Regions from separate parts of the Sporosarcina sp. CAU 1771 genome, predicted to be linked through region 1. Evidence: a T-box and tRNA genes for the amino acid it is inferred to sense, from the RefSeq annotation. Region 1 holds a T-box; the other holds one or more tRNA genes.

Region 1 (16,039 bases):
TTAGGCGACCTTTATGGAAATCCTTCTAGCATCCATAGTTATGGAAGAGAAGCGCGCAAATGGTTGGACGTTGCGCGTAAAGTGATGGCGGAGTCCATTAATGCTTCACCAACGGAGATTATTTTCACGTCGGGAGGTACCGAGGCTGATAATCTTGCAGTATTTGGTACAACTGCTTCAATGAAAGAAAAGGGCAATCATATCATTACAACGAATATCGAACATCATGCCATCCTTAATTCATGTAAACAACTCGAATTAGACGGATTTGATGTCACCTATTTGGAAGTAAATGAAAACGGTCAAATTTCTGCGAAGCAAGTTCAAGAAGCAATGACTGAACAGACAATACTTGTAACAATTATGCTTGGAAATAATGAGGTAGGTACGATTCAACCAATCCAAGAAATCGGTGAAATCGTAAAAGACCACCAAGCAATTTTTCATACAGACGCTGTACAAGCATACGGTATCATACCGTTGGATGTAGAGAAACTTGGGGTAGATTTACTTTCGGTTTCATCTCATAAATTAAATGGACCTAAAGGCGTTGGCTTTTTATATCAGCGTAAAGGTATTGAAACTGCCGTCATTTCGCATGGCGGTGAACAAGAGAGAAAGCGTCGTGCTGGAACCGAAAACGTTCCCGCACTTGTTGCATTTTCTGAGGCGGTGAGCATCGCAGAACGTACAATGAATGAAAATACGTTACTATATAAAGAGTTTGAACAAATCCTATCAACTGTTTTTGAAAAAGAAGAGATTCAATTTCAATTTAACGTAACGAATGCCGAGAAACTGCCACATATTATAAACGTCAGCTTCCCTGGAACGGACATTGAATCCTTTTTAGTTAATTTAGATATGGCAGGGATATGTGTTTCGAGTGGATCAGCGTGTACTGCAGGCTCATTGGAACCGTCTCATGTTCTTTTAGCAATGTACGGTAATGGAGCACCACAACTACGGAATTCAGTCCGATTTAGTTTTGGATATGGACTCAATCAAGATCAAATTAAAGAAGCTGCACAGAAGACGGCTGAAATTGTCAATAGACTTGTGAAATAAGCGATACTTATCGTTCGAAAATGAGGATGAAAATTATGAATAAAACAAAAGCACCATCAGAAACACGCGTCGTCGTTGGAATGTCCGGCGGAGTCGATTCGTCAGTAGCAGCACTTTTGTTAAAAGAACAAGGGTATGACGTGATTGGGATATTTATGAAAAATTGGGATGACACAGATGAGTTCGGTGTTTGTACAGCTACAGAAGATTATGAAGACGTGATTAACGTATGTAATGATATCGGAATCCCTTATTATGCCGTCAATTTCGAGAAACAATACTGGGATAAAGTGTTTACTTATTTCCTAGAGGAATATAAAGCTGGAAGAACGCCGAATCCTGACGTAATGTGCAATAAAGAGATTAAATTTAAAGCGTTTATGGAACATGCCATGAGTTTAGGTGCGGATTATCTTGCAACTGGACATTACGCACAAGTCGTTCCTGTTGAAGGCGGCGTCGCAATGCATCGAGGAAAAGATGAAAATAAAGACCAAACCTATTTTCTCAATCAATTGACGCAAGACATGCTGCAAAAAGTAATGTTCCCGATTGGTCATTTAGATAAAGATGTCGTTCGCGAATTGGCTTTAGAAGCAGGACTTTCAACCGCGACAAAGAAAGATTCGACAGGCATCTGTTTTATTGGTGAGCGTAATTTTAAAGATTTTCTTGGGCAGTATTTACCTGCTCAACCTGGTGAAATGAAGACAATGAACGGAGAATCGATGGGGAACCATGACGGTCTTATGTATTATACAATCGGGCAGCGGCATGGTCTTGGAATTGGCGGAGCTGGAGATCCATGGTTTGTCATTGGAAAGGACCTAAAAAAGAATGTCCTTCTCGTAGGTCAAAACTTTCATAACGATGCTCTTTATTCCGATAGTTTAACGGCAATTGATGTGAGCTTTTCAACTGCTCGCAAAATGCAAAAAACGTTTACTTGTACGGCGAAATTCCGTTATCGTCAACCTGACACAGAAGTCACAGTTGAATTAACAGGTGAGGATACGGCAATCGTTCATTTCGAAGAGCCTGTCCGTGCGATTACTCCTGGCCAAGCGGTCGTCTTTTATGATGGCGCAGAATGTCTAGGCGGAGGCACGATTGATACGGTGATTAAAAACGGTAAGCAACTTGATTACGTAGGGTAAGGGGAATGAAGATATGAAACATAATGAAGTAGGAATTGCGGCTTTACAAAAAGGTGAATATGAAAAAGCTGTTGAAGCCTTTATGAAAGCGATCGAGGAAGTCCCAAATGATGCAGTCGGTTATATTAATCTAGGAAATGTCTTTGCTTCGCTTGGTGACGCAGAAAAGGGAGAACCATTTTTCCAACAGGCCATCGTTTTAGATCCTGAAGCAGGAACTGCCTATTACGGACTAGCCAACCTTTATTTTAATAATGAACGCTATAAAGAAGCGGCTAAGTTATACGAGCAAGCGATTCGTAAAGGGGTAGACCAGGCGGATGCGCATTTTATGCTTGCAAAAAGCTTAGAGCGTATGGATAAGGCGAAGTTGGCATTGCCTTATTTTCAGCGGGCAGCAGAACTCTCACCAGAGGACTTAGAAATCAGGTTGTCTTTCGGAATTAGTCTAGCGAATCTTGAACTATTTACGGAAGCTGAAAACGAATTTCGCTTTATTATAGAAAAAGATGAAACGAATGCGGATGCCCATTACAATTTAGGTTTCCTGTATGCTGTATCTACGGACAAAAAAGATGTAGCGTTAATGCATTTAAAACAAGCTTTTACTTTAGAGCCTGATTATGAGCAAGCGAGATATATTCACGATATGATTTTACAAAGCGAATAAGGGGGAGTTGACTATGGAAGAATTAGAAGAGATATTTCTGCTTGGCAGACCTGTTGTGACGATCTTCCATAATCCCGACAATCTTTTTACAATCGCTAAGTTAAAAATTCGGGAAACGAATAGTGGGTATGATGATAAGGAGATTATCGTGAAGGGGAATTTTCCACAACTTTCCCCTGACGATGACTATAAATTTACAGGTCGTCTAGTCAAACATCCGACATATGGTGCGCAGTTTGATGTACATACGTTTGCGAAAGAAATGCCCGCCACAGAAACGGGACTTATTCATTATTTATCCGGAGATTTATTTCCTGGAATTGGGATGAAAACAGCCCAAACGATTGTAAAAACACTTGGAAACGAAGCAATCCAGAAAATATTAGATGATCCATCTGTTTTGGACACTGTTCCGAGGCTTTCTGATGAACGTAAAGAAACGCTGGTCTCTGTACTTGAACAAAATATGGGATTAGAGCGAACAATTATCCAGTTGAATGAATGGGGTTTTGGCCCGCAAATTGCTATGCGTATTTATCAAGCATACAAAGAGGAAGCCTTATCTATTTTAACTAAAAACCCCTATCGACTCATTGAGGAAATCGAAGGCGTTGGATTTCAACGTGCGGACGAATTAGGAAAGCACTTAGGAATTACAGGGGATCATCCATCTAGAATCAAGGCTGCAATTCTCCACTCGATGAATCAAGCAGTGCAATCGGAAGGACATGTCTATTTAGAAGGTGAGTTTCTACTCCCAGAGGCTAAACGTCTTTTAGAAACGAGTCAATCGGTAGAAATTCCGTTCAATAGTATTTCGGAGGCAATTATTCAATTGGTAGAAGAAAGCAAGCTGTCGGCAGAAGGGCAACGACTTTACATGCCATCGCTTTATTTTTCTGAATTAGGGTTTGCTGCAAAAATCAGCCGTATTTTGGAAAATGAACTGGATGACCAGTTTCCTGTTTCTGAAATTCGGAAAGCAATAGGCGAAGTAGAAGAACGTTTGGAAGTAAATTACGCTGAAACGCAAGTATCAGCAATTGAAACGGCGCTTCATTCACCTGCTATGATTCTTACCGGTGGACCCGGTACTGGGAAAACTACTGTTATTAGAGGGTTTGTTGAAGTGTTTGCTGAATTACATGGCTTCCCGTTGGATCCTGCGGAATACGCCAAGAAACAAGAAAAGTTTCCGATTATATTAGCTGCACCAACCGGGCGTGCCGCCAAACGAATGTCAGAATCAACTGGATTGCCTGCAATGACCATTCATAGGCTGCTTGGCTTTACTGGACAGGAAAAAGATGAGGAGACCGAACGTGAAATCGAAGGGCGACTCGTTATCATCGATGAAATGTCCATGGTGGATACGTGGTTAGGCCATCAACTGTTGAAAGCTCTGCCTAATGATATTCAAATATTATTTGTAGGTGACCAAGATCAGCTACCATCTGTTGGACCCGGTCAAGTTTTGAAGGATATGCTCGACTCTGGGAAAATACCCGTTATTGAATTAACGAAAATATATAGACAGAGTGCAGGATCTACTATTATTGATATGGCTCATATGATTAAGCGTTCTGAATGGTCCGATGAATTATTTACAAAAACATCAGATCGTTCCTTTGTTAAGGCCGGAAGCAACCAAATTCTTGAAGTTGTAGAGCAAGTTGTGAAAAACGCAATTTCAAAAGGCCATCACATTAAAGAAATACAAGTGCTGGCCCCAATGTACAGAGGTCCAGCTGGAATCGATGGTCTTAATACTATGATTCAAGCATTGGTTAATCCACCAGGTCCGAATCGAAAAGAAGTTACGTTTGGTGATACAGTTTACCGAATTGGTGATAAAGTACTTCAATTGGTAAATCAACCTGAAAGTAATGTGTTTAATGGCGATATGGGGGAAGTTATTGCGATTTTTAAAGCGAAAGAAACCGTTGATAAAAAAGAGCAACTAGTTGTCTCTTATGACGGTATCGAGGTAACCTATGAACGTAGCGACTTAAATCAAATTACGCTTTCTTATTGCTGTTCCATCCATAAATCGCAAGGCAGTGAATTTCCCATTGTGATCATGCCAATCGTTCGTGGCCACCGTAAAATGTTGAAGAGAAATCTTTTGTATACAGGTATTACACGCGCAAAGAACTTTCTAATTTTATGCGGCGAACCAGGGGAATTTAAAGCAGGTATTTCACGATCAGATGAATTAGCGAGACAGACGACATTGAAAGAGCGTTTGAATGGCGAGGTTATCGAGATTGAAGCGGATTCTGAACCTGCTGCTGAAAAAGATGTGGAGACAAGTGTTCCTAAGAAAAATCAAACTACTCCAGCTGTTTATGAACTTACAGCAGAGAATTTTATAACGATTGATCCCTTAATTGGAATGGATGGAATTACACCTTATACATTTTTTGAAGCTTCTGATTGACAGCAACGCTAAATTTTCTTATAATCCTTGTAATCATTAATGTAAAACGTTGACGGAGAAAGTAAGTATATTGACACGTACAGAAAGAAGCCCCTAGGCTGAAAGGGTTTCCGTGAATGCATGCTGAAAGCTACTCCCGAGTGCAGTTAACACTGCCGTCCGCCGCGTTAAGGCAACCAGAGATACCAACTATTTTTTGTTTGGTAATTAGGGTGGTACCGCGAAAGTAAATCTTCGCCCCTTGTATACATGGGGCGGGGATTTTTTGTTTTTTATTAGAGGAGGAAATCACATGAAAAAATTATCATCATCTGAAATTCGTTCGTTATTTTTACAGTATTTTAAAGAAAATGGCCACAGCATCGAACCGTCTGCACCACTTGTACCAATCGATGACGCTTCTCTACTTTGGATTAACAGTGGAGTAGCCACACTTAAAAAGTATTTCGACGGTCGTGTTGTGCCTGAAAACCCACGTATTGTGAATGCGCAAAAGTCAATTCGTACAAACGACATCGAAAACGTTGGTAAGACAGCACGTCACCACACGTTCTTTGAAATGTTAGGGAACTTTTCAATCGGAGATTACTTCAAAGAAGAAGCTATTATACGGGCATGGGACTTTCTTACAAATGAAAAGTGGATTGCCTTCAATCCGGTGCTTTTATCGGTAACTGTTCATCCAGAAGACGAGGAAGCTTATGCAATATGGAGAGATAAAATTCAACTTCCTGAAGAACGTATCATTCGACTTGAAGGAAACTTCTGGGATATCGGGGAAGGTCCAAGTGGTCCGAACTCAGAAATCTTCTATGATAGAGGACCTGAATATGGGGATGATTTTTCAGATCCAGAACTTTATCCTGGTGGAGAAAATGAGCGCTACTTAGAGATTTGGAACCTTGTATTCTCGGAATTTAATCACAATCCAGACCATACGTATACACCACTTCCGAAAAAGAACATTGATACAGGAATGGGTCTTGAGCGAATGGCGTCTGTTATTCAAGATGTACCAACAAATTACGATACCGACTTATTCATGCCGATTATTGGTGAAATTGAAACGGTATCAGGCGAGAAATATGGCAAGAACCCAGACAAAGATATGGCATTTAAAGTCATCGCAGATCATATACGTACAGTTGCATTCTCTATAGGTGATGGAGCGCTTCCATCAAATGAAGGTCGCGGGTATGTATTAAGAAGATTGCTTCGTAGAGCCATACGATTTGCGATGAAATTAGGGATTAACCGTCCATTTATGTACAATCTAGTCCCAATAACAGGAAAGATTATGGAAGACTTTTATCCTGAAGTGTCTGCTAAACATGAATTTATCATGAAAGTAATCAAAAATGAAGAGGAGCGTTTCCACGAAACACTTTCAGATGGTATGACATTGCTATCAAGTGTCTTTGAAAAAGCAAAATCTCAGAAATCATCCGTCGTTTCGGGTGAAGAAGCATTTCGTCTTTATGACACATATGGCTTCCCGTTTGAGTTAACAGAAGAATTTGCAGAAGAAGCTGGTTTTACAGTGGATCGCCAAGGTTTCAATGAAGAAATGGAAAGCCAACGAAAACGTGCACGCGCTGCTCGTCAAGATGTTGACTCAATGCATGTTCAATCAGGTGTACTCGGTGAAATTCATGTTTCAAGTGAATTTATCGGGTATGAAAACCTTCAGGGTGAAGCAACAATCGTTACGTTATTGCAAGACGGTCATGAAGTAGAAAGTGCTTCGGAAGGTGATGAAGTTCAGTTCATCCTTGATAAGACACCGTTTTACGCTGAAAGTGGTGGACAAGTAGCTGACAAAGGAACGATTTCAAACGATGCATTCCTAGCAGATGTCAAACACGTTCAAAAAGCGCCAAATGGACAAAATTTACACACTGCTGTTGTTCGTTCTGGGGAACTAACTAAATCAGGTACTGTAATTGCAGAAGTCGACTCCGGCGATAGAACATTAACAGTTAAAAACCATACGGCGACACATCTTCTTCACAAAGCATTGAAAGAAGTGCTTGGGGAACATGTGAACCAGGCAGGATCCTACGTTGGCCCCGACCGTTTACGTTTTGACTTTTCACATTTTGGACAAGTAACAAAAGAAGAATTGGAAAAGATTGAACAACTTGTGAACGAACGAATTTGGGATGATATCTCAGTTGTAATTGATGAAAAACCGATTGCAGAAGCAAAGGAAATGGGAGCCATGGCTTTGTTTGGTGAGAAATATGGCGATGTTGTTCGAGTTGTGTCGATTAATGACTATTCAATCGAACTGTGCGGCGGATGTCATGTCGAATCGACGTCAAATATCGGTTTGTTTAAACTTGTTTCAGAAACTGGAATAGGCGCAGGTACACGTCGTATAGAAGCGTTAACAGGTAAAGGAGCTTATCGTTACTTTAAAGAGGAAGAATTAGTCCTCGAGCAAGCAGCAGCACTCGTTAAGTCGAATACAAAAGAACTGGTTGCGAAAATAGGTTCTGTGTTATCCGATATGAAAGAATTGCAACGCGAAAATGAGTCACTTTCTTCAAAGCTTGGCAATAGTCAATTGACTGACTTACTTGCTACGGCACAGCAAATTGAAGACGTTACGGTTATTTCAGCACGTGTCGATGTAAAAGACAATAATGCTCTTCGTCAAATGATGGATGAAATGAAGCAAAAAGTGTCTAAAGGTGTTATTGTTTTAGGTGCTGCTTCAAATGGAAAAGTACTTCTCATTTCAGGAGTTACAGAAGATTTGAAAACAGGGAACTATCATGCAGGTAAGATCGTCAATCATGTAGCGGTGCAATGCGATGGAAAAGGCGGAGGTCGACCTGATATGGCTATGGCAGGTGCGAAAAATGTTGCAAAACTTGATGATGCCCTGCAATCAGTGTATGATTATGTAAAATCTGTTTAAGCCCATCACATCACTAAATTTAAGGGATGGCTTATTTGATACGATATCACTTATCGGGTATAATAAAATTGTTATATTTTCGGTAATGTGGGCCGGGAAATAAGAAAGCGGGGTATCGCTAATGGATTCACACGACAAGACGATGAAGTTCAATTTTCCAGAAGAATCGATGGAACAAGAAGTGAAGCAGGTTATGCTTCATGTGCACAAAGCACTAGACGAGAAAGGCTACAATCCAATCAATCAAATTGTTGGTTATCTTCTCTCTGGTGACCCTGCATACATTCCTCGTCATGAAGATGCTCGTAATCTAATCCGTAAGCTGGAGAGGGATGAAATCCTTGAAGAGCTTGTGAAGTTTTATGTCCGTGAAAACGGAGGTAAAATTGGTTGAGAATAATGGGTTTGGACGTTGGTTCTAAAACGGTCGGAGTAGCAATCAGTGATGCACTTGGGTGGACTGCTCAAGGTATCGAAACGATTAAGATTGATGAATCGATCGAGAATTTTGGGATGACAAGAATTAACGAACTAGTCTCTGAGTATGAAGTGAGCGGATTTGTTGTCGGTTATCCGAAAAACATGAATAATACTATAGGACCAAGGGGTATTGCTTCCGAGGAATATGCTGAACTTCTTAAAGAGAAATTCAATCTCCCTGTGACACTTTGGGATGAAAGACTTACGACAATGGCTGCTGAGAAAACATTGATTCAGGCAGATGTAAGTCGAAAGAAAAGAAAGGCCGTAATTGATAAAATGGCGGCAATCATGATCCTTCAAGGGTATCTTGATTTAAAAAATAGATGAGGTGAATAGAATGGACCACGGACAAGAAACAATGACAATCGTAGATGAGAATGGCGCAGAGCACGTATGTGAAGTGATTTTTACATTTGAATCAGAGGAGTATGGCAAGTCATACGTTCTTTATCATATTTTAGGCGATGAAAAAGAAGATGACGATGAAGAAATTGAAATTCATGCATCAGCATTTATGCCTTCAGAAGACAATCAAGACGGCGAACTAATGCCGATTGAAGACGATGAAGAGTGGGAAATGATCGAAGAAATGTTAAACACATTCCTAGCAGAAGAAGACGAAGAGTAAAAAATACGCACACGGACGAAATGGTGCACAACCATTTCGTCTTTTTCATTGTCTAACCGCTATTGCATTGGTGTAATAAAGGTTTCAATAATGATTAAAGCAGGGTAAAATCACGTATCTCCTAAATCTTCGATATTTTATACTTTTATACATGGGGCACTTTCGCTCTTTTTATTAAGTACTTTTTTGAAAGAGGTGTATTTCGCTTGGATAAAGGTGGAAAAAAACAAATAATGTTTAATCGAATGCGTGAAAAGAAGAAAGAAGTAAAAATTGTTCGTCGAATCGTTTTTGTTATCACATTAATCGTTCTTATTGTAGGTTTAATTGGTGGAAGATCTGCTTATAAGTACATCACAGAAGGTTTACAGCCGGTAGATCCAAATTCAGAAGAAGTTACAGTAGTGGAAATTCCGATTGGTTCAGGCTTGAATACAATCTCTTCGAAACTTGAGGAAAATGGAATTATTAAAGACGCTAAACTATTCAAATACTACGCCAAATTTAATAATGAATCTGATTTTCAAGCGGGTACATATGATTTAACGAAAGCAATGACAATGGATGAACTGATCCAGACTTTAAAAACCGGTAAACTATACAGAGAACCGGTATTTACGATGACGATTCCAGAAGGTCTCAACCTGAAAGAAATTGCAGTTATTGTTGAAAAAAGAACAGGCACGTCTCAAGACGAATTTATGGATTTTGTCACAGATGTACAAAATATTGATAACTTTATTGCTAAGTACCCGAGTCTTTTAACTGAGGAAGTCAAGGGCGAACAAATTAAGTTTGCATTGGAGGGGTACCTTTTCCCTGCAACCTATCCTTTTTATGAAGAAAAGCCGACATTGAATACAATTGTTAGCGATATGTTGGAAGCAACAATTGCTAATGTTAGACCTCATCTAAACACTTTAGAGGAGGACGGGAAGTCGGTGCACTGGTTATTAACATTTGCATCATTAATTGAAAAAGAAGCGACATCGCAGACTGAACGTGGTGCCATCGCAAGTGTCTTCCACAACCGTATGGACAAAAACCCAGCGATGCCTCTACAAACAGACCCTACAGTTGCCTACGCTCATCAAGTGCATCTAGAGACTACATTATTCTCGGATCTTGAAATTGATGATGCGTATAATACGTATAAGAATGTTGGATTGCCTCCTGGACCGATTGCCAATTCAGGGAAAACATCGATCGAGGCAGTGTTAGATCCGGAAGATACGCCTTACTTTTATTTTATAGCTGGAAAAGATGGGAACCCGTATTACGCGATAACTTATGATGAACATTTAAGCAACATTGAGAAGTATTTAAAATAATGATGCGTGTTTTTAAAGCAGGAGTTGATAGTAAAAGCTATGTACATTAACTATATAAATGGATATAAAGAAGAAAAAGATTTGTTTATTAAAGAAATGGAAAACTATGCTGAAAAACATTGGGTCCCTATAATGGATCGACTCGCTATCGATGCATTAATAGGCTTACTTCGAATTCAAAAACCTGAGCGTATTCTTGAAATAGGAAGTGCGATTGGCTATTCAGCTATTCGAATGGCAAAGGGGCTTCCAAATGTTTCAGTTGTAACTGTAGAAAGAGATTCTGAACGATACAAAAAAGCCGTTGATTACATTGACCGTGGTGAATTAACTGATCGCATACAGATCATTGAAGCCGATGCACTCGATTTAGATATGAGCCAATTAGGAAAAGAATCTTTTAATGCCATATTTATCGATGCTGCAAAAGGGCAATATATGCGTTTTTTCGAGAAATACGCAGCGGTTCTTGCTCCTGGAGGAGTTATTTATTGCGATAATATGTTTATGAATGGTATGGTTTTGCAGGAAGATCTAGATATCCCTAGGCGAAGTCGAACGATGGTTCGAAATATAAAAGAATTTACTAGGTGGGTAATGGAGCATCCGGATTACGAAGCGGTGTTGTTGCCTATTGGTGATGGTATGTTAATCGCAACAAAAAAATGAAATTGATATTTCTTAATTGAAATAATCTTGTGGAGGCGTCAATAATGGAAACTAGAAAACCACTCATTATTGGAATCGCTGGTGGATCTGGTTCAGGAAAGACTAGTGTTACGAAATCGATATATGATGTGTTTAAAGAGCGATCTGTTGTTGTTATTGAGCAGGATTTTTATTATAAAGATCAATCACATCTTAATTTTGAACAACGCCTTTTAACGAACTATGATCATCCATTAGCATTCGATACAGATTTACTTATTAGCCATCTACAAATGTTACTTAATCGCCAAGCGGTAGAAAAACCAGTTTATGATTATACGATACATACTCGTTCAGACGAAACTGTGTTGATAGAGCCAAAAGATGTAATTATTTTGGAAGGTATTCTAGTCTTGGAAGACGAACGGCTTAGAGAGTTAATGGACATTAAATTATTTGTCGATACGGACGCCGATTTACGTATAATTCGTCGGATTTTGAGAGATATAAATGAGCGTGAAAGGTCTATAGACTCTGTCGTAGACCAATATTTAACGGTAGTTCGTCCAATGCATAACCAATTCATCGAACCGACCAAAAGGTATGCTGATATTATTATTCCTGAAGGCGGTCATAATGAGGTTGCAATTGATCTAATGGTTACGAAAATAAAAACAATTCTTGAAAATGGAACGGAACTATACTATGATGATGACATAAATCAATAGAAATTAAACGCTATGTTGCATATGAAGGTCCAAAGCGACATAGTATTTTTATGATTAGTATAATAAGGAGCGATGGATATGATTAGTGAAAAAAAGTTTCCAATGACAGCAGCAGGTAAAGAAAAACTAGAAGAAGAATTGAACCACTTGAAAATTGTAAAACGACCAGAGATTGTTGAACGAATCAAAATAGCGCGTAGTTATGGAGACCTATCGGAAAACTCTGAGTACGATTCAGCGAAAGAAGATCAAGCATTTCTAGAAGGTAAAATTTCATCCCTTGAAGGAATGATTCGTAATTCTGTAATTATCGCAGAAGATGAACTAAACACAGATGAGGTCCGACTAGGGAAAACGGTTACATTTAAAGAGCTTCCCGATGGTGATGAGGAGACATACACGATTGTTGGTTCAGCAGAGGCGAATCCGATGGAAGGGTTAATTTCAAATGATTCTCCGATTGCAAAAGGTCTGTTGGGGCGTTCAAAAGGTGAAGAAGTGAAAATTAATACCCCTGGTGGAGATATGTCGGTTACCATTCTCGAGATTAAATGATTACTAAGATAGCCGCCTTCAATTGAGGGCGGTTTTTCTACATAGGAAACAAATTTACTTTTTGCTCGTCCTAATGAATATAGGAAGACCGAAAAAGACAAAGCAGGAGCTGAGTATGAAATGAGTAAACCGGAAATGGACTTTTCAAGACAAACTCGAAGACAAGGCCGCAAACGGAAGGACAAACTCTTGAATTTCTTGATCGCCCTTGTTGCGTTACTAATCGTTCTTACAGCCACCATTATTTTTTGGGGAAATGATGATGAAGAGCAAGCGAATGATAAAAAGATAGAAGATCGTATTACAGAAGATGAAGATGTTGTGGATCAAGACGAGGAATCTGATTCTGTTGAACAGGACAACAAAAAAGAGACACCTGAAAAGGATGACACTGTCGAAATAGAAGAACCAGAAGTCATCGAAGACAATCAAGAAGTGGTTCAAGAAGAACTTGAAAAACCGGATGATTCGGCTAGTGTAGAAATCGAACGTACAGATGACGATGTAGTTTCTGAAACGATTTCTAACTCAAGTTGGCAAGCGATAGGGACAGAACAAGCAGGAGAGCATGTCTCTAGCTATAATGCGAAATCGATGGACTTTTTGGAAAAGAAAAAAGCGATTGCCTATGCAGTTGGTCAATCGGAAGATTCATTAAACTACTGGAAAGTTAAAAATGGAGGAAGTCCACGTAAATCCATTGGGATCATTGACGTGAAAGGGACTTCTGAAAAATATCGGGTATATATCGATTGGATAGATGGGCAAGGATGGAGGCCAGTAAAAGTAGATGTATTAACAACACTCGATTTTGATTATTAAAACAAGCTGGAGGCAAAAAAAGATGAGGATAGCAGTTATTGGCGCAATGGAAGAAGAAGTTGAGTTACTTCGCAACGAAATTAGTTCTGCTGAAGAAAACATTATCGCAAATTGTGAGTTAATTAAAGGCAATATAGGGTTGCATGAAGTAATTTTAGTTAAAAGTGGCATAGGTAAAGTAAATGCTGCCATGGCTACAACTCTTCTTTTACAAACCTATCAACCAGACGTGGTTTTAAACACGGGATCAGCCGGTGGTTTTTTAGAAACATTGGAAGTGGGAACCGTTGTCATTTCAGATGAGGTTCGACACCATGATGTTGACGTGACTGTATTTAATTATGAACCTGGACAAGTACCTGGACAGCCAGCAGCATTTAAAGCAGATGAGCGGCTTGTACAACTTGCTCTTACAGCTGTTGAGGAAATTGGGGAGCATCCATATGCGAAAGGGTTAATCGCTTCAGGAGACTCATTTATGAATGATCCAGACTATGTTGCGCAAGTGAAAGAGTTATTTCCAACAATGATCGCTGCAGAAATGGAAGCTGCGGCGGTTGCACAAGTATGCCATCAGTTCAATACTCCGTTCGTTGTGATACGAGCATTATCGGACATTGCTGGGAAAGAATCGTCCATTAGTTTTGATGAATTCTTGCCAGTCGCAGCAAGGCACTCAACAGACATTGTTCTACGAGTTATCGCGAAATTGTAACGGAACAACTTTTCGCTGAAGGAAATGTAATTCTTATGTGGCGGATTTTGAAGGTTTTATGGTATGATGGAATTACCATTTACATATTGTTTTAAGGAGGTTATGACTATGATATTTCTTTTAGGCAGTATTTTTCTTATATCAACTCTAATTGCAATCGTTATCGGACGTGAGGTTAGTTCCGAGTAAAGTTAGGGCTTTGTGCAAAGGCATTAGCTTATTTACGTAGGTGAATATTAGCTTAGCTTTCAAAATGGCGTTTCCGAAATTGGGATCATACCCAAACGGAAACGCCTCTTCATTTTTGCGTCACCACAGAATAGACATTGACGCGTTCCTACTCATTGTATTCATGTTTAAATAGTTGATACAGTTTAACGATTGCTCGTTTTTCAATTCTCGAAACATAGCTTCTTGAAATGTCGAGCTGCTCTGCAATTGCTTTTTGAGTCATTGGCTTATCATCCAATAATCCGTAGCGTCTCTGGATTATTTCAAGTTCTCTTCCATCCAGCTTTCCAAGATGTCGGTATAACCTCTCTTTGCGTTCGTTATGTTCGATCGTTGTGATAGGTGCATCGTCGTCGGTTTGCAGAAGATCCGATATTTGAAGCGATTGACCGTCTTTGTCACCTCCGATTGGATCAAAAAGGGAAACATCTTTTTGAACTTTTTTCTGAGTTCTCAAATACATAAGAATTTCATTCTCGATACATCTGGCTGCATATGTTGCAAGTTTCGTTTTACGGTCAGGGGTAAAGCTATTGACCGCTTTCATGAGACCAATCGTTCCTATTGAAATATAGTCGTCTAGTAGTTCGTGTTTTGGATGGAATTTTTTAACGATATGTGCAACAAGTCGCATATTACGCTCAATAAGTTCGTCTTTTGCATCTTCGTCTCCGTCGGCAAGTCTCCGTAGGCAGTCAGCTTCCTCTTCTTTCGATAAGGGGCGTTTGAAAGCTTGCCCTCGAATATAGCCAATCACCGCAGGGATTTCCAACCAGAGTTGAACAATTGACATGACAAACCCGCTCATTGGTGGGCCACCTCCTTTGTCGTTGTATGACAGCATATGCGGTCGGGTCCTGTCCTATCACCGATAAACGAGTCGGACAGGCGCTTGAAAGGTCTGATTATTTTTGAGTGAATGAGTCTGTAATGCGTAAACCTAGTCAGTAACTTAATTTCGAAAGGTTATGTTATAATCAGTTTTACAATCTAGTTGGAAATCGGAGTGGATAGTGTGTTAAGAAAGTTTTTACCGTCTGAATATGTGAAAAATGTTTTTCAGATACGTCCTGAAAAATTAAAGGAACAAGGAATTAAAGGAATCATTACGGATTTGGATAATACGCTTGTCGAATGGGATCGTCCGGATGCAACCCCTGAAGTTATTGAATGGTTGCAGTCGATGAAAGATGCAGGTATTCTTGTAACAATCGTATCGAATAACCACGAGCCTCGAGTTAAGTTATTTTGTGAACCACTAGGTATTCCATATATTTTTAGGGCGAAAAAACCGATGCGTAGTCCTTTTATAAAGGCGTTGGATCTAATGGGAATCAAAAAAGATGAAGCCGTTGTAATTGGTGACCAACTACTGACGGATATATTGGGTGGAAATAGGAAAGGGTTGCACACGATTTTAGTCATACCCGTGGCAAGTTCCGATGCTCTGATTACAAGATTCAATCGAATGACTGAAAGAAAAATCATGGCCAACTTAAAGCGTCGAGGATTGATAACTTGGGAGGAATAAACGTGGAAGAAATAAAATGTATTGGGTGCGGAGTCACGATTCAAACTGAAAATCCAAAATTAGAGGGTTTTGCACCCGCGGCATCATTGGAAAAAGAAGAGTTGAT
Region 2 (16,039 bases), on a different contig from region 1:
GCATTGAAAGACCAGGGGTGGCGAGCAAGTTTTTCTACCCCCTTAAAAGAAGAAGCAGTAAGTCAAAAACGGTTGTATCTTGTTGATAAAGATGGAGAAAAACTATCAATTGATATGCAGTTGAGTAGTGACCGAAGAAGTGTGCAAGTAGATGGACTTGAACCAGGAACGTACACCCTACATGTGGAACGGGATGCGATAGACGGGGAACATTTTAAGACCTACACCACACAGAACGTTACGTTCACAATTCATGAAACAATCGAATCGGTTTCATCTGAGAAAGAATTAGTAGCGTACTTTGAACGTGCACAAAAAATGCAGGAAAATCAAGTTTACTTTGCAGGAGAAGAAATGGAAGTAATGGAAGATAGCGCGGCCTCTGGAGAAAGTAACAAATCCAGCGGTGGAGATCATTCGACAACAAACAACCAAGTTGAAGGGGTTGACGAGGCAGACAGTGTAAAGACAGACGGTAAATATGTGTATTCTGTACTTACGAATCGAAAAGTAGAGATTATTGACATTCAAGATGCTACAAATCCAGTAGTAGCTTCTGAAATTGCCTTTACAGAAGACTTTTACTCTACTCAACTCTTTCTTCATGAACAGATGCTTGTCGTTCTAGGTGAAAAATATTATATGGAAAATGAACTCCAACCGGCGTCAGATTCGATGTATAGAATGCCGATGAACGGGATGACGATGGTTCGAATTTATGATGTTTCCAACCCTGAAAATCCTACTCTTATTCGTGAAGTTGGTGCGGAAGGTAGCTTGAGCGGGGCAAGAAAAGTGGAGAACTATTTGTACTTCGTAACGAATGTCCGAAAATATGTTGATTTTACTCAAGATGTTGATGGGGAAATGGTACGACCTTTTATTTATGACTCTGAAAAAGAAGAAGAGCTATCGATTCTACCTTACCCAGACATCTCGATTTTACCAGGTGCACTCGATTCAACGTATGCCATCATCACTGCGATTGATTTGACATCGGATGCGAAGAAGGATGTTGCAACGAAAGGATATCTTGGTGGTAGTGAACAAATGTATATGTCTGAAAATAATTTGTATGTAACAGCTATGCTTTATGAAGCAAATCCAGAGGCTCAAAATAAAGATGCTGCAACAAGTCGAATGATGTGGTGGCCGATGAGCGGGAATACAGAAGTATTTAAATTCGCTATTAACGGCACAAACGTCACTTTCCACAATTCAGCTTTATTGAAGGGAAGCCTGCTTAATCAGTTTTCGATGGATGAATACAAAGGGAATTTCCGTGCGGTCACGACGGAAGGAAACATGTGGGATGAAAAAAATCCTTCTAAAAACCACCTATTTATATTGGATGAAAATATGAAGCAAACAGGTTCGGTAGAAGGACTTGCAAAAGGGGAGCGCATCTACTCGGCACGTTTTATGGGAGACAAAGCGTATATGGTAACGTTTCGTGAAACGGATCCATTATTCGTCATAGATGTTGCCAATCCTTCAGAACCAAAAGTTTTGGGCGAATTAAAAATACCTGGTTTCTCAAATTATTTACATCCGCTCGATGAAAATCATCTCATTGGATTTGGTTATGAAACGGTTGCTGAAAAAGATCCAAATGGCGGCGAACCAAGAATATTGACGCTCGGTATGAAGATTTCACTATTTGATGTATCCGACTTTGCGAATCCGAAAGAAAAGGATACAGAAATCATCGGTGGAAGAGGTACCTATTCGCCAATTCAATACGATCATAAAGCGTTATTTCAACATAAGGCGAAGAGTTTGTATGGATTTCCTGTAGTTATTTATGACGAAGGGACCCGAAAGGATTATATTGATTATCAAAGATCGGGAGCATTAATCTACGAAATAACTGCAAATGAAGGCATCCAATTGAAGGGGAATCTGCTAAACGAGAAAAAGGCGGGCCAACCTTATGAAGATTGGGAAAAGGAAATTCAGCGTATGTTGTATAGTGGAGATACATTGTATACAGTTTCAATGAAGGAATTAAAAGGATACTCACTAGAAACGTTCGATAAAATTAGTGAATTGCAATTTAATTAAGTAGGAGAAAAAGTATGAGGATCTAGTTAACACGAAATACAAAGGAGTCCTTTCAATTCGAAAGGACTCCTTTACGTATTCATTATTCAACAAAAGGAATAGCATCTGCTGTAACGGGTGCGCCAATGTAATAGCCTTGGACAGCATCGACATTCATAGCTTTAAGTGCGTTGAATTGTTCTTCAGTTTCTACACCTTCAGCGACAACATACATGCCCATCGACTTTCCGAAATGAATCATACCTTCAACAAGTTGCTGGGTTTTTGGATGAGTAAGCAATGATTTAATGAATATCTTGTCTATTTTAATTTTAGTAATCGGTAGAGACTGCATATATCGAAACGAAGCATAGCCAGTACCGAAATCATCAAGTGCAAATTTGATGCCGGAGTCATGTAATTCTTTCATTTGACGAAATATCGAGCTTTGTTCTTCAGCTTGAAATGCAAAGTTCTCCGTAATCTCTAGTTCTAAATGCGACGCCGGACAACCTGTTCGATTTAAAATTTCAAGAATCTCAGTTCGTAGATTTGGATTGGTGAACTCACGAACGGATGAGTTTACAGCAATGCTCACGGGTTGCTTTTTGGTGCTAAGTGTATTTGCAAGCTTTGCTGATTCTTCAAGCACAAAGGATCCGATGTTATGAATTAGCCCATTTTCTTCAGCAATTGGAATCAGTTCATCTGGAGTGACATGTCCAAGCTCATCATCTTCCCATCGAACAAGTGCCTCATAGAGTAGAATCTTTCCTGAGGATAAATCCATTTGTGGTTGGTAATAAACTTGTAAGTTTTCATTGTCCAATGCTGTTAGCAATTTACGGTCAATAATCGCTTTTCTATTGAGTTCTTTATGAGATTGTGCGGAGAGCGAAGCAATTTTTCCACCACCATTTTCAGCAACATCTTTCAAAGTACTCAAAGCTGCTTTCATTAAATGTGTATATGTTTCTTGGTCTTCTGGATGGCGAACAATTCCACCGCTTATCGATAATTTCAATGCGGTGTTCTCAATATAAATGGGGTGTTGCTCAAGAAAGTCTAAGAACCCTTGTATATACCAATCACCAAAAGCGGTTACAACAACGAAGTCATTTACACCGATGCGCGCAATAGGATCGTCTTTGAAAAAGCGTTTTAATCGATTTGAAAAAGACTGAATGAATTCTTTTTCAGAACCATGAGTTTGCAAGTCTTTCAGGGTATAGAAGTGATCAATTGAAATGTAAACAAATGAGAAGCTTTTATTGTTTTCGATAAAATCATTAACAGTGACCTCAAGTTTGTGGCGACTCATTAGACCGGTTTCATGATCGATAAATGCAATTTCTTGAAGTTGCTTGCGCAGTTGTACATCTTCGGTTATATCTAACTCGAGAAAGATAACAGAGGATAAGGTGCGTTCTGTATTCAAGGTAGGAATTGCAATCATTTTTACGAAGTAATGTTCACCTGAACGAGAAAGTTTTTCAACACTACCTGCCCACGTATTTCCGGATAGAATTGTTTTCCAAATGGTGTGTGCTTGGTTTTGACTCTCGTCCACGTTAGGAAACATCTGCCAGAATGTTTTCCCTAGAATACGTTTAGGAGTCCATTTACTTATTTTTAAAAATTCGTTATTGGTAAAGGTAATAACACCGTCGCTGTCCGTATGGGTAACCATATAAAATTCTCCGAGACTTTTCAAAATATCCGGTTGATCTAGATCGTTTTGACTATTATCTGAATTCATGGAGTCTTCCCCTTTCGGATGTTCTATACTTCTATTATAGAGTATATATGCTTATAGTCCATAACAAATCGTGTTATTTTCAGAATTAACTCAAAAATAATGATTCTTATGTAGGTAAAGAGATTGAAATATATTGAAGTTGGATCGTTAAAGGGGCTTTTGTAGGAAAAGTTTAGAAAAACGACCGATAACCCGTAGGCGAGTCGGTCGTTATTATTAATTATTCGTATATTGAATGTAAAGTAGGTCGGAGGCTTCAATTTCTAAATCTTTGGGAACTAGTAAATGGACCTTAATTGTAGAAGAACTCCCGTACCAAGAATTAGGATTGGCACGTTTATTTTTTTCGAATTGACTTAACAAAAATGAATCACGGTACGTAGAATAGTTGATGGTCGTTTCAGGTGGAGCGAGAAAAACGACTGTATCCAACTTCCATTCGGGTAAAGCATACAAGTACTGATCAGAAAAATCGAAACCGTTGTGTACAAGTGTTGGTTTGTAAATGGTTTCTTCAATAATTCCATCATTTACATCTTTTCGTTCAATAAGAATATCTGCATAGTTTAGGTAATCATCTATGGGCTGTAGCAATTTTAATTTGCCACTTACAGCGTGCTCTCTTTTTTCTATGATAGACAAAGTATCAACGGAATCGTAATCCTCTACATAACTACCTTCAATAATAGGCGAATCTTCGACAAATTCAAGCATTTGTGAAGCATACTTTTTTTCGTAAAGTTCGGCAGTGAACGTTGCGATTAGTAAAACAACTACATAGGCTGCCACAAGTAGATAGACGAATTTTCGATTCACTTGAAGTTTTACTTGGAATTTGGGACCTAATACATACCAACTGATTAGCGCTAAGAATAGGATCGCAAGTACGATAAACAAGGTTGTATTCATCATCTCGACCGCACCTCCCGATTCATTAATGCAACTGAAGAAATGGTGAAAAATAATGCGACTGTACAAACGACTTTTAATCCAAGAACTAGAAAATTACTTTCTGCACCGTAAAAGAAAATCAAGTTTTCGAATAATCCACTACTATCTGTTGAATGATTGCTTTGAGCTTGCAAACCTAAAAATGGTACTGTGAATAACCCTAGAAGAAGTAAGGGGATAATGATCTTGCTTTTTTGTACAAAAGAGCCGACGAGATAACCAAGACTTATGAAAAGAAGTACATACAGAATAGCTGTCCCAATTCGGTAGAGAAAATCCGTCGGTGAATTTAAGAGCCCGGGTGTTTCGATGTAAATAGCGGCTCCTTGAAAGAAAACAATAAATTTTAGTAGAGAACCTGAAAGCGCAGCTGTTATTCCTGCGAGTGTAGCAACGATTAGTAAAAATAGAGAACTAGATAGATGATGACTTAATCGATTGGATACAAGGGTAAATGCGTCATTCCGATAAGCGGTTGTCGTCACAAGAATACCCGTAATAAACGCCCAAATAAGTGTAAATAGCACGACATTATCATTTGTCGAAGTCATCCCGATAACAGTGACACTTTCTCCAAAAGATGAGTGATTCCCCATGGTTCCTATACCAAGTAAAATAGCTATCACTTGTACGATAAGGAGCGAAGTGAAAACTCCGGTGTAGCCATTAAATTTATAGTGCAATTGCTTTTTGACGACATCAAATAGTCGCGGTTCAGTCAAATACATCATCAATCCCTCCTTTAGAATTCGACGTGAGCGAAACATAAGCCTCATTAGCTGGTACGGCAAAGATTTTGATTCCATCGTCTTTCATTCGCAGTTTCTCGTCTTTAGTAAATGTATCTTCAACCGTTGCCTCGTAATAGGGTCCAGTTGATTGCCTTGCAAATACATTTTTTTCAGCAATGTAGTTTCGGATGGTATTTTCAGACCCGCTCAGTTTCACAAACATTTCTTGCAACTCCGTAATCGGGCCATGAAAACGGGCAACGCCGTTATTAACTAGTAGTATATTTTCTAATAGATCTTCAATTTCGTCTAGATGATGACTGGACAATAAAATGGTGCGCGGATGTGCAATGTAATCTTTTAAGAGTGCTCGGTAAAAATCTTTTCGTACGGCAGTATCCATTCCTGTCGTAGGTTCATCGAAAATGGTAAGGGGACACCTTGCCGCAATACCAATAATGGCATTGAATGTGTTCATCTGTCCTTTTGATAATTGATTATGAGGACCCTTTGGAAATAGCCGGAAGTAAGTTAACAACTTTTCAGCAAGCAATGCATCCCAATTCGGATAAAATCGTGCAGCCTCTTTAAAAATATCTTGAAGAGTCAATTTGTCTGAAAAGCTCATCGTATCATCAATAAATATCGAGTTCGCAGATACTTTTAAACTGTTAAAAGGCTGTTCTGAGAAGACATTGACAATGCCGGAGGTCTCCTTAATATGGCCTGCGATGATTTTCATTAATGTTGTTTTACCGACGCCATTTCGACCGATCATCCCGGTGATAATACCTTCTTCAATTGAAAAGTTCATATCGTTTAAAACAGAACGTCGCCCGTAAGACTTTGTAACGTTGTTGAACTCTACCACTTTCATTTGGAATCCTCCCTTTTTCTTAATTGTTCCGATTGAATCATTGCCAGAAGATGTTGGTTGTCGACGCCAAGCAGTTCAGCTTCGCTAAGAAGTTCTGCAATGAGACGCATGAAAGTTTCTTCTTTTCTCTTAATCAACAACTTTTCACGTCCGTCCGGAGCAACGAAAGTGCCCAGCCCACGTCGCTTATACACAATTTCACTATCAAGCAATAACGTCAGCCCCTTTCCAGCAGTTGCAGGATTGATATTAAACAATTCGGCAAGTTGATATTGGGAGTGGACTTTTTCATCAGGCTGAAGTGTACCATCAATAATTTCTTTCTCGATCCACTCCGCGATTTGTATGTAAATGGGTTTCGAACCGTCTATGTCGAGCATGCAAACACCTCCTATGAGTCAGTGCATTACTGTTGCAATGTACTATATGCCATTTTAGGATAAATTACAACTGTAAACTAGGAAAGTAATGCAAATTGGTGGGGTGCTCGCTGGATTTATTCTCGTGGCGTTGCTGTTTGCTCCCGTATTGACGGTGTTTATTCCCGTAACGATGCCAGTTGTTCCCGCAACGGCGGATTTATTCCCACAACGCGGAATTGCTGCACTTTATTCTCGTAACGGTGTTGTTTGTTCCCGTATCGCCAGAGTTTATTCCCGTAACGAGGCTAGTTGCTCCCGCAACGGCCGATTTATTCCCGCACCGCGAAATTGCTGTACTTTATTCCCGTAACGGTATTGTTTGCTCCCGTATCGCCAGAGTTTATTCCCGTAACGATGCGAGTTGCTCCCGCAACGGCCGATTTATTCCCGCACCGCGGAATTGCTGTCCTTTATTCTCGTAACGGTGTTGTTTGCTCCCGCATCGCCAGAGTTTATTCCCGTAACGTCGCTAGTTGTTCCCGCAACGGCCGATTTATTCTCGTAACGGTGTTGTTTGCTCCCGTATCGCCAGAGTTTATTCCCGTAACGTCGCCAGTTGTTCCCGCAACGGTCGATTTATTCCCGTAACGCGAAATTGCCGCACTTTATTTTCGTAACTTCATTGTTTGCTCCCGCATCGCCAGAGTTTATTCCCGTAACGATGCGAGTTGCTCCCGCAACGGCGGATTTATTCCCGCAACGCGTAAAATCACCAAAAAACTCAATTTATTAACTCATTATTTCAAAAGAACTAACTAAAACCTTCAAATTGTGGCATAATTAAGACATTGAATAAATAATTCGTGCATCGAAAGAGTTGTGGGGGATTCATTAACATGAAAACAATATTCTCGTTTACAAAACCATATAAATGGCCAATTGCCATCGCATTATTTCTTATGCTGATTGAACTCGGAGTGGAACTTGTACAGCCGCTTCTGATCGCGAAAATAATAGACGATGGAATTATCGCAGGGGACGAAAATGTTATATGGATATGGGGAAGCGTTATGATGGGGCTGGCAATTGTTGCGCTGCTTTCAGGTGTCACCAATTCGTATTTTGCGTCTCATGTGGCACAAAGTTTTTCTTTTGATATAAGAAAAGCTTTGTTTCAACAAGTACAAGCTTTTTCGATGGCAACGTTCCTTCGTTTTCCGACAGCTGGGTTAATCACAAGGTTAACGAGTGATGTCACCATCGTTCAAAACGTACTTTTCATGGGGCTTCGCATTATGATGCGTGCGCCACTCCTAGTTATTGGAAGTTTAATTATGGCATTTATCGTCAATGCCAAACTAGCCCTTTTATTATTAATCGGATCTCCATTTCTGTTGTTCTTCCTTTATTTCATGGCAAGAAAAGGGGTTCGATACTTTTCTAAAATTCAAGTCCGTCTCGATAAGGTCAACCGTGTGAGTCAAGAAAACTTACAAGCAGTTCGGCTGATAAAAGCGTATTTGCGTGGAACATATGAGGCGAGTCGATTTTCGAAGGTGGCGAATTTACTACGCCGCGATACTGTACAAGCTATGCGTTTAATGGAGCTTATTTTACCGATATTATTATTAGTTATGAACTTGAGTTTGATGGCAGTTCTATGGTTTGGGGCAATTGAAATTAAAGACAATGGAACCCAGGTTGGTGAACTTGTAGCAATCGTCAACTATGCGATGCGTATTACAGGCGCATTCTCGATGTTTTCGTTTCTAATCGTTGCCTTTTCACGTGCGAAAGCTTCATCTGAGCGAATGGAGGAAGTGCTTCTTGCGAATGAAGACCTTGAAATTCAAGATGTAGATGTAGAAAAGTCGAAGTTATTTGAAGGAGACTTACGTTTTGACCACGTATCTTTCCGTTATCCAGGCAATGATCAGCCAATTCTTGATGAGGTTTCATTTCATGTTTCCAAAGGAGAAAAGCTTGCGATAATGGGCGCAACAGGTTCCGGAAAGTCTACGTTGTTAAACTTAATCCCGCGAATTTTTGAAGCTACAGAAGGAGACGTTTTTGTTGGCGGAAAAGAAGTAAAGGAGTGGGGCTTAAGAGAATTACGAGAAACAATTGGATTTGTCCCTCAGCAATCGGTGCTTTTTACAGGTTCTATTTTGGAGAATCTGGCGTGGGGCGATACGGATGCGCATGTTGACGAACTCGAGGAAGCCGCAAGAAAAGCACAAATTCACGAGTCTATCGATGCATTCCCTAAAAAATACGAAACCCGTGTCGGACAAAAAGGCGTCAATTTATCTGGTGGCCAAAAACAGCGTCTATCGATTGCAAGAGCTCTTGTTCGAAAACCTTCAATTCTCATTTTTGATGACAGTACGAGTGCGCTCGATGTGAAAACGGAAACGGCTCTTTGGAAAGCACTCGAAAATGAAAAGTCGACGATGCTTATCGTAACGCAAAAGATTTCGACGGCAAGGGGAGCAGACCGAATTCTACTTATGGATGAAGGAAAAATTGTAGGATACGGAACGCATGCGGAACTGATTGAGCAATCTGAATTGTACCAACGAATAGCTAAATCTCAGTCGGAAGGAGAGGTGGGTGGAGATGTTGCGAGCGATTCATAAACCATTTGGGTACGAACCGATCCTTTCGAAAGAGGATATTAAAGGAACTAGTAAGAAAAAAGTTGAACGTGCAAGAGATTGGAAGTCTGTTTTATACCGCGTTTGGCAATTTGTCGATGAGCAACGTGCTCTGCTTGTACTCGTTCTATCGCTTGTATTTGCTAGCTCAGTATTAACTTTATTAGCCCCAATTATGGTTGGGCGGATTTTAGATAATCATATTATAACTGGAGATTTTGGTGGTTTAGGCACTCAAATTGCAGTGTTAATCGCAGTATACATAGGTTTGTCCGTCACCATGTATTTACAAAACTATTGGATGGTTGGCATTGCGCAGCAAACTGTTTTTCGTCTTCGCACAAGTTTGTTTTCTCATCTTCAACAATTGCCCGTCACTTTTTTTGATAAACGACAGCATGGTGAACTGATGAGCCGAATGACGAATGACATTGAAAACGTCAGCCAAACATTGAATACGTCCTTCATTCAAGTGTTTTCTAGTATATTAACGCTAACGGGAACCTTAGTAGTTATGTTGTATTTAAGCCCTTTATTAACAGTATTAACGATGATTATCATTCCAGTTATGTTTATTGCGATGCGGTGGATCACACGTCGAACGAGCAAATTATTCAAAGAGCAACAGAAAGCCGTTGGTGAATTGAACGGAATGATTGAAGAAACTATATCTGGTCAACGAATTGTCAAAGCGTTTTCTCAAGAAGACCGTGTCATGGACGAGTTTGCCGAGAAAAACGAACGTCTTAGACATGTTGGATTCTGGGCGTTAACGTATTCAGGTTTTATTCCCAAGGTGATGAATGGGTTGAATAATGGTGCGTTTGCTGTAGTAGCAGGAGTTGGTGGATTACTCGCACTCCGTGGAGATGGAGTTGTAACGATTGGTACCATTGTTATTTTCTCTGAGTTAGCCAGGCAATTTACACGACCGCTGAATGATTTAGCCAATCAATTCAACACCGTTCTTTCCGCCATTGCAGGTGCCGAGCGGGTAATTGGAATTATGGATGAAGCGATTGAGAGGGACGAGGCTACGGAACATTCTAATAAGGTCTTGCAAGGGGATGTAGAGTTTCAACATGTATCATTCGGGTATGAAAGTGATTCAGAAGAACCGATAATTGATGATCTTTCCTTCCATGTAAAGTCAGGCGAAACAGCCGCATTCGTTGGAGCAACCGGTGCTGGAAAGACGACAATTATGCAATTGCTTGCTCGGTTTTACGAGGTGGATAAAGGGGTTATCAAGGTTGATGGCATACCTATTACAGAGTTGCCAAGGAAGACGCTCCGAAGTCAAACTGCATTTGTGCTCCAAGACTCCTTCTTATTCGAAGCGACTGTATTTGAAAATATTCGCTATGGAAAATTGGATGCAACGGATGAAGAGGTAATTGAAGCTGCTAAAAAGGCGAATGCACATGCGTTTATCAAACGGTTGGAGTTTGGATATGATACAGTGCTAACGGCAGATGGCGGTGAAATTTCACAAGGACAGAAACAACTTCTTTCCATCGCTAGGGCTCTCGTCGCAGATCCGGTATTGTTACTATTGGATGAGGCGACAAGTAGTATTGATACGGTCACGGAACTTGAGATTCAAGAGGCATTAGATCGTTTAATGGAAGGAAGAACGAGCTTTGTGATTGCCCATCGATTAAATACGGTTCGAAAAGCAGATACGGTTTATGTATTGGACAAGGGAAAACTAATTGAATCGGGTAGCCAAGACGAATTGATTGAACGAAAAGGTATGTATTATACGATGTTAAAGGAATCAAAAATATAAGAAAAGGGTACGTGGAATCAAATCCGCGTACCCTTTTCTTAGTGTTTACTTTACTTCATCAATTTCTAGCACCGTTCCATCATCAAAATGAACTTTAAGTTCGAATTCTGTATACGTATCTGCACCGAGATAAAGTACGATGTTGTCCATAGCTTCTTCTTTTGACGTGTCTTTTGTAATCCTTATGGTCTTAAATAGTTCGTCAAGTTCAGTCATGGCCTTTTCATCTTTGAAGTCTTTACCTTCAAATTTGTTTTCGTATTCGGCTTTCACTTTGCTGCTTTGCATATCATAATCAGCATCGACCATTTCTTTTCCGTCGACTGTAATTTCAAGGTCAAACTTATCGAAACCATAGCCATCACCGAGTTCGCTGGAACCTCCAACGAGACTGTTTTCGTGTTTAATTGACGGTTCATCTTTATCTTGGGTAATTTTATTCCCGCACCCGCTAATCATTAAAATACTAGCCAATGCGAACAATCCAATTATCTTTAGCTTCATTTTATATTCCACTCCTTAGGCATTAAAAGTCTTGCTACCCTTATTTTTGCCTATATTCCAGGAAGTTAAACACTGCTTTAGGAAGAGGATTAAAAAATAATTACCATTTAGCTATATGTTCTTCTGAACAGCCGAGCATCTGGCGGATTTGAAGTGTTTCACCGTGACCCAGTTTAATTTTGCCGTCAAAATAACCGACAAGCTGATGGACTTCCGTGCTGACGACTTTAACATTTGTTGACGCAATACGCTCGTAAAACGGTGTGAATGTTAAGTCGACGCGATCGGAAAACTTGGATTGGATTTTCCATGTGTCCATAAAGCTGTTTGGATCATATATGAAGAGGACATCCTCATGAATCTTAGTCATGGCGCCGTCAATAAATACAGCATTTTCGGTCATGCCCGTCCCGTCCGTCCACTTTCCACCAAAGTTAAGACCAATTCGACGCCCGCCGAGACGTTGTGAAGCCATCGCCCAGTTCCATTTTGAATCCCTTGGCCAAATTCCACGTCCATAGTCGAGTACGGAAAAACTATAATCTGGATTGTAATCGTACCGTTTGTCTCCAATTTTCACGAAACCTGAGGTGGGAAGTGTGTGATGCTTCGCGGTAAATTGATAAATATTCCTGCTTTTTGGGATGACGACGTTGAGTGATTCATCTTCGGCAGGGTGTGTAATGTGAAGATCAGCATGCAACACTTCGTTATCAAAATCTGGAATTGTAACGGTTAAATGCGTTTCTCCTTGCAAATAGATCATTTGGACAGTTAAATGATCGTTTGTAAATTTTACGGTTTCAAGCACTTCCTCTGGCATCTTCACATTGCGACCAAGGGGGATCGTGACTTGTTTTTCGTAAAATCTTTGAGTTTCATAATCAAGCATATAAACAAAACAAACCGCTGCATAATCAATATGGCTGATTGTGACAGAGAACATAAGGTTTTCACCATAAATACACCAATAATTCCACTTTTTCTTCCGCATGAAGTTTTTACTCAAATTGCTTGTTATTATAGGTTGTCGAGCAAAGCCGATTGCTTCTGGATTTAGAAGACCTTTGTTGTCGCACAGTTCAACGGGTTCAGTAATTTCTCTCTCGAAGTGTTGGATATGGTCGTCCCCCTGCCTATTGTTATTTCCTAATCTTACTGCTATACTTCTTATTGTATCAAATTTACGGGGGCTTAGCTCAGTTGGGAGAGCGCTTCGCTGGCAGTGAAGAGGTCGTCGGTTCGATCCCGATAGTCTCCATATTAGAGTGAAATACGTCCAATCCTTTTGAATTCAGGGATTGGGCGTTTTTTTTGTTGTCTACAAAGATGAGGTGGGAATTTCTTAATTAGTGGAAGAATTGCGGATGCAGTGATTATAACCTGCAAAACTTCAACTTATAAACTATTGAAAAATAAACTTCAGCGAATGAAGGGCAACGGGACTTTACGCTTCGAGCTCATGCTGATGCTTGTTACATCATACAATGCTCAAAGGAGGCATTGTATGATGTATGACAGGGCGGCAGCTGTTGCGTATGCAAATAAATGGTGGAATGATTACAATCCGGCGTATCCGAAATTCGATGTGGACTGTACAAATTATGTATCTCAATGTTTGCGTGCGGGCGGAGCTCCGATGTGGGGGTATCCGAACCGTGAAAAAGGGTGGTGGATTCAAAGCGGGACTTGGAGTCTGAGTTGGGCAACTTCCCATTCGCTTAGATGGTATTTAGGTACATCGACAAAAGGAATGACCGCAACCCGGGTTGATTCGGCAGAGTTGTTGGAGCCTGGCGATATAATTAGCTATGATTTTCAAAACGATGGGCGATATGATCATACAGCGATTGTGACCTCGAAAGTCGGAAATGTTCCTTTTGTTAATGCGCATACGTATAACGTTCAACACCGAGATTGGACGTACAAAGATTCGTACGCGAGCACTCCAGATGCACGATATGTTTTCTTTAAAATTAACGATCAGTTCTCATGAGTAAAAGCCAGCCCAATTAGGATTTTCTTTTTTCAAAGAAAAGTGAAATTTTTTAGACTACGAGCAATGTCTAGTCTCCAGCGCCTAGCTCACTGTGGAAAAGATAAAATCCCCAAAAGTCAAAGGGCGACTTATGGGGATTTTCCTATTTCCTTCGCGAGCTACCAAGGCGCTTGCGCTTTTCGGGCTGTCTAGTCTCCAGCGCCTAGCTCACTGTGGAAAAGATAAAATCCCCAAAAGTCAAAGGGCGACTTATGGAGATTTTCCTATTTCCTTCGCGAGCTACCAGGGCGCTTGCGCTTTTCGGGCTGTCTAGTCTCCAGCCCCTAGCTCACTGTGGAAAAGATAAAATCCCCAAAAGTCAAAGGGCGACTTCCGGGGATTTTCGTATTTCCTTCGCGAGCTATCTAGGCGCTTGCGCTTTTCTTAATTTATTCATAAAACCATACAACAGCAAGCGTTCCTTCTCCTGCGTGGACGGCTAGTACCGTGCTAATATCCCCAATAACGATATCCATGCCAGGTAGTTGCTCATTTATTAAGCTTTCAACAAGTTTTGCCTGTTCCATTACATTCCCTTGCATAATGTGGAGTTTACGGTTGCCTTTGTGATACCCTTCGGCAACTTTATTAACCAAGTACTGAAGTGCCTTTTTTTCAGAACGCACCTTATCGGTTGGTGTCAGTTCTCCCTCTGGAGAAATTTCAACAATTGGTTTTACTTTTAAAAGGCTCCCAAGGTAAAACTGTGCTGCACTCATACGGCCACCTTTGTATAATTGTTCAAGTTGGCCCATCAGTATGTAGTTGTGCATCGTGCCCGCCATTTTTTCAAGTGCTTCTTTAATTTCAGAAACAGTAGCACCAATTTCATGCATTGCCATTCCTCGTTCGATGAGTCCGGTAACGCCGTAAGACAATGAAAGAGAATCGATAATCGTGACAGGGAATCCCGAAAGTTCAGCCCCGCCTTTTGAAGAATCAAGTGTACCGCTCATTTTACTCGATACATGTACGGCAATTGCTTCTTCATAATCTTCAGCCAATTTTTCATATAACGTAGCAAAGTCGCCGGCGGAAGGTTGTGAGGATTTAGGGAACTCTTTTGTTGTTTTAATCTTTTCATACAATTCTTCAGCAGTAAGATCCACACCATCAATGTATTGCTTTTCACCAAAGTGTATATTCAATGGTGCTGAATAGAAGTCAGGATGTTCTTGAAGCTCTTTTGAAATATAAGCCGTACTATCTACAATCCATGCAATCGGTTTTTTCGTCAATTTGGGCTCATTCCTTTGATTGATTTAATATTCTACTAATACTATAGCATGAAAAGTACTTTTTAGGTAAATAGAAGGCCATTAGGGAATGAGTAATTCTTATGGTGGATAACGTATAACCGCTAACTAATTAGATAGCATTTCAAGACTAGTTTGGATTCGCTTCGATTTAGGTAATGAATGGGGTTTATCCAAAGTGAGATCATTTAAAGGGCTATTTACATAGGGTGGCCTTCAGTAGGTTTAAGGATTATTCATAAGGCTCTGATTCAATCGATTATTCCTAGATTCAGCAATCTAGTTAAACTTAATGTATAATTGGGCTAGAACTTTAAAAGGAGACATGGTAAATGAATGAGCAAGCTTTATCCGTCAGAGAAGCAATTGTTACTCGTCGTTCAATAAAAAACTTCAATGGGCAACCAGTTGACCCTGAAACAATTTCCGAAATATTAGAGGATGCGGTATGGGCCCCTAATCATGGCAACCGTAACCCTTGGCGCTTTTTCTTAGCAGCCGATAAAGAATACGTACAGTTTCAAGATGTCCTTCGAGACCATGCGTTTCCAACGTGGAAAGAGTTATCCGAAGAAAGTCTCGAAAGGCAAATGAAGAGATTTACTGCGCCTGGAGCTGTTGTTTTTGTTATCGTTCCAGAAGACGTCAGGCAAAAACAGAGATTAGAAGACTACGCTGCGGCAAGTATGATGATCCAAAACGTATCGCTTCTAGCTTGGGATAAAGGAATCGGAACATGTTGGAAAACACCTGGATTTCTTGACCATCCAAAGTTTAGAGAAGAACTAGGAGTGGAAGCAGGGGAGCGTATTATTAGTATGCTTCAGTTCGGTTATTACGATGAAATGCCGAAAGCTCGTCCACGAACAGAAGTAAGTGAATTAATCACATATTACGGAACTGAAGAAGAATAAGTATAAATGAAAACGCCCGAATCGCATGAAAATATGTGGTTTGGGCGTTTTTTATTGGATTTTCGATATATCGACGTTCGTGTGGATGATATCGGCGCTTGCAGATGGTTTATCGACGGTTGCAATGCGGATATCGGTGCTCGCAAGTGATTTAT

The links. A T-box is a leader RNA that pairs with one kind of tRNA and senses whether it is charged. The one in region 1 lies ahead of alaS (alanine--tRNA ligase), so its partner is inferred to be a tRNA-Ala.
Region 2: it has a tRNA-Ala gene. The T-box ahead of alaS (alanine--tRNA ligase) is inferred to sense a tRNA for this amino acid. The anticodon was not compared.

What each region holds. Positions count from the first base shown of each region.
Region 1 covers NZ_JBTLRN010000014.1:30,347-46,385, forward strand. The annotation lists gene ACXYMX_RS10610 (cysteine desulfurase family protein) at 1-1,068, shown strand, start outside; gene mnmA (tRNA 2-thiouridine(34) synthase MnmA) at 1,104-2,225, shown strand; gene ACXYMX_RS10620 (tetratricopeptide repeat protein) at 2,239-2,895, shown strand; gene recD2 (SF1B family DNA helicase RecD2) at 2,909-5,335, shown strand; T-box leader at 5,376-5,580, shown strand; gene alaS (alanine--tRNA ligase) at 5,628-8,261, shown strand; gene ACXYMX_RS10635 (IreB family regulatory phosphoprotein) at 8,383-8,655, shown strand; gene ruvX (Holliday junction resolvase RuvX) at 8,652-9,071, shown strand; gene ACXYMX_RS10645 (DUF1292 domain-containing protein) at 9,082-9,372, shown strand; gene mltG (endolytic transglycosylase MltG) at 9,579-10,703, shown strand; gene ACXYMX_RS10655 (O-methyltransferase) at 10,743-11,372, shown strand; gene udk (uridine kinase) at 11,417-12,079, shown strand; gene greA (transcription elongation factor GreA) at 12,158-12,634, shown strand; gene ACXYMX_RS10670 (YrrS family protein) at 12,755-13,456, shown strand; gene mtnN (5'-methylthioadenosine/S-adenosylhomocysteine nucleosidase) at 13,479-14,171, shown strand; gene sigK (RNA polymerase sporulation sigma factor SigK) at 14,509-15,210, opposite strand; gene ACXYMX_RS10685 (YqeG family HAD IIIA-type phosphatase) at 15,418-15,933, shown strand; gene yqeH (ribosome biogenesis GTPase YqeH) at 15,936-16,039, shown strand, end outside.
Region 2 covers NZ_JBTLRN010000002.1:114,941-130,979, forward strand. The annotation lists gene ACXYMX_RS03130 (beta-propeller domain-containing protein) at 1-2,064, shown strand, start outside; gene ACXYMX_RS03135 (sensor domain-containing protein) at 2,147-3,802, opposite strand; gene ACXYMX_RS03140 (hypothetical protein) at 4,019-4,714, opposite strand; gene ACXYMX_RS03145 (hypothetical protein) at 4,711-5,481, opposite strand; gene ACXYMX_RS03150 (ATP-binding cassette domain-containing protein) at 5,468-6,361, opposite strand; gene ACXYMX_RS03155 (GntR family transcriptional regulator) at 6,358-6,741, opposite strand; gene ACXYMX_RS03160 (ABC transporter ATP-binding protein) at 7,620-9,362, shown strand; gene ACXYMX_RS03165 (ABC transporter ATP-binding protein) at 9,343-11,172, shown strand; gene ACXYMX_RS03170 (YusW family protein) at 11,218-11,676, opposite strand; gene ACXYMX_RS03175 (DUF2804 domain-containing protein) at 11,777-12,850, opposite strand; tRNA gene ACXYMX_RS03180 (tRNA-Ala) at 12,865-12,937, shown strand; gene ACXYMX_RS03185 (amidase domain-containing protein) at 13,184-13,672, shown strand; gene ACXYMX_RS03190 (DegV family protein) at 14,104-14,952, opposite strand; gene ACXYMX_RS03195 (nitroreductase family protein) at 15,303-15,884, shown strand; gene ACXYMX_RS03200 (hypothetical protein) at 15,891-16,034, shown strand.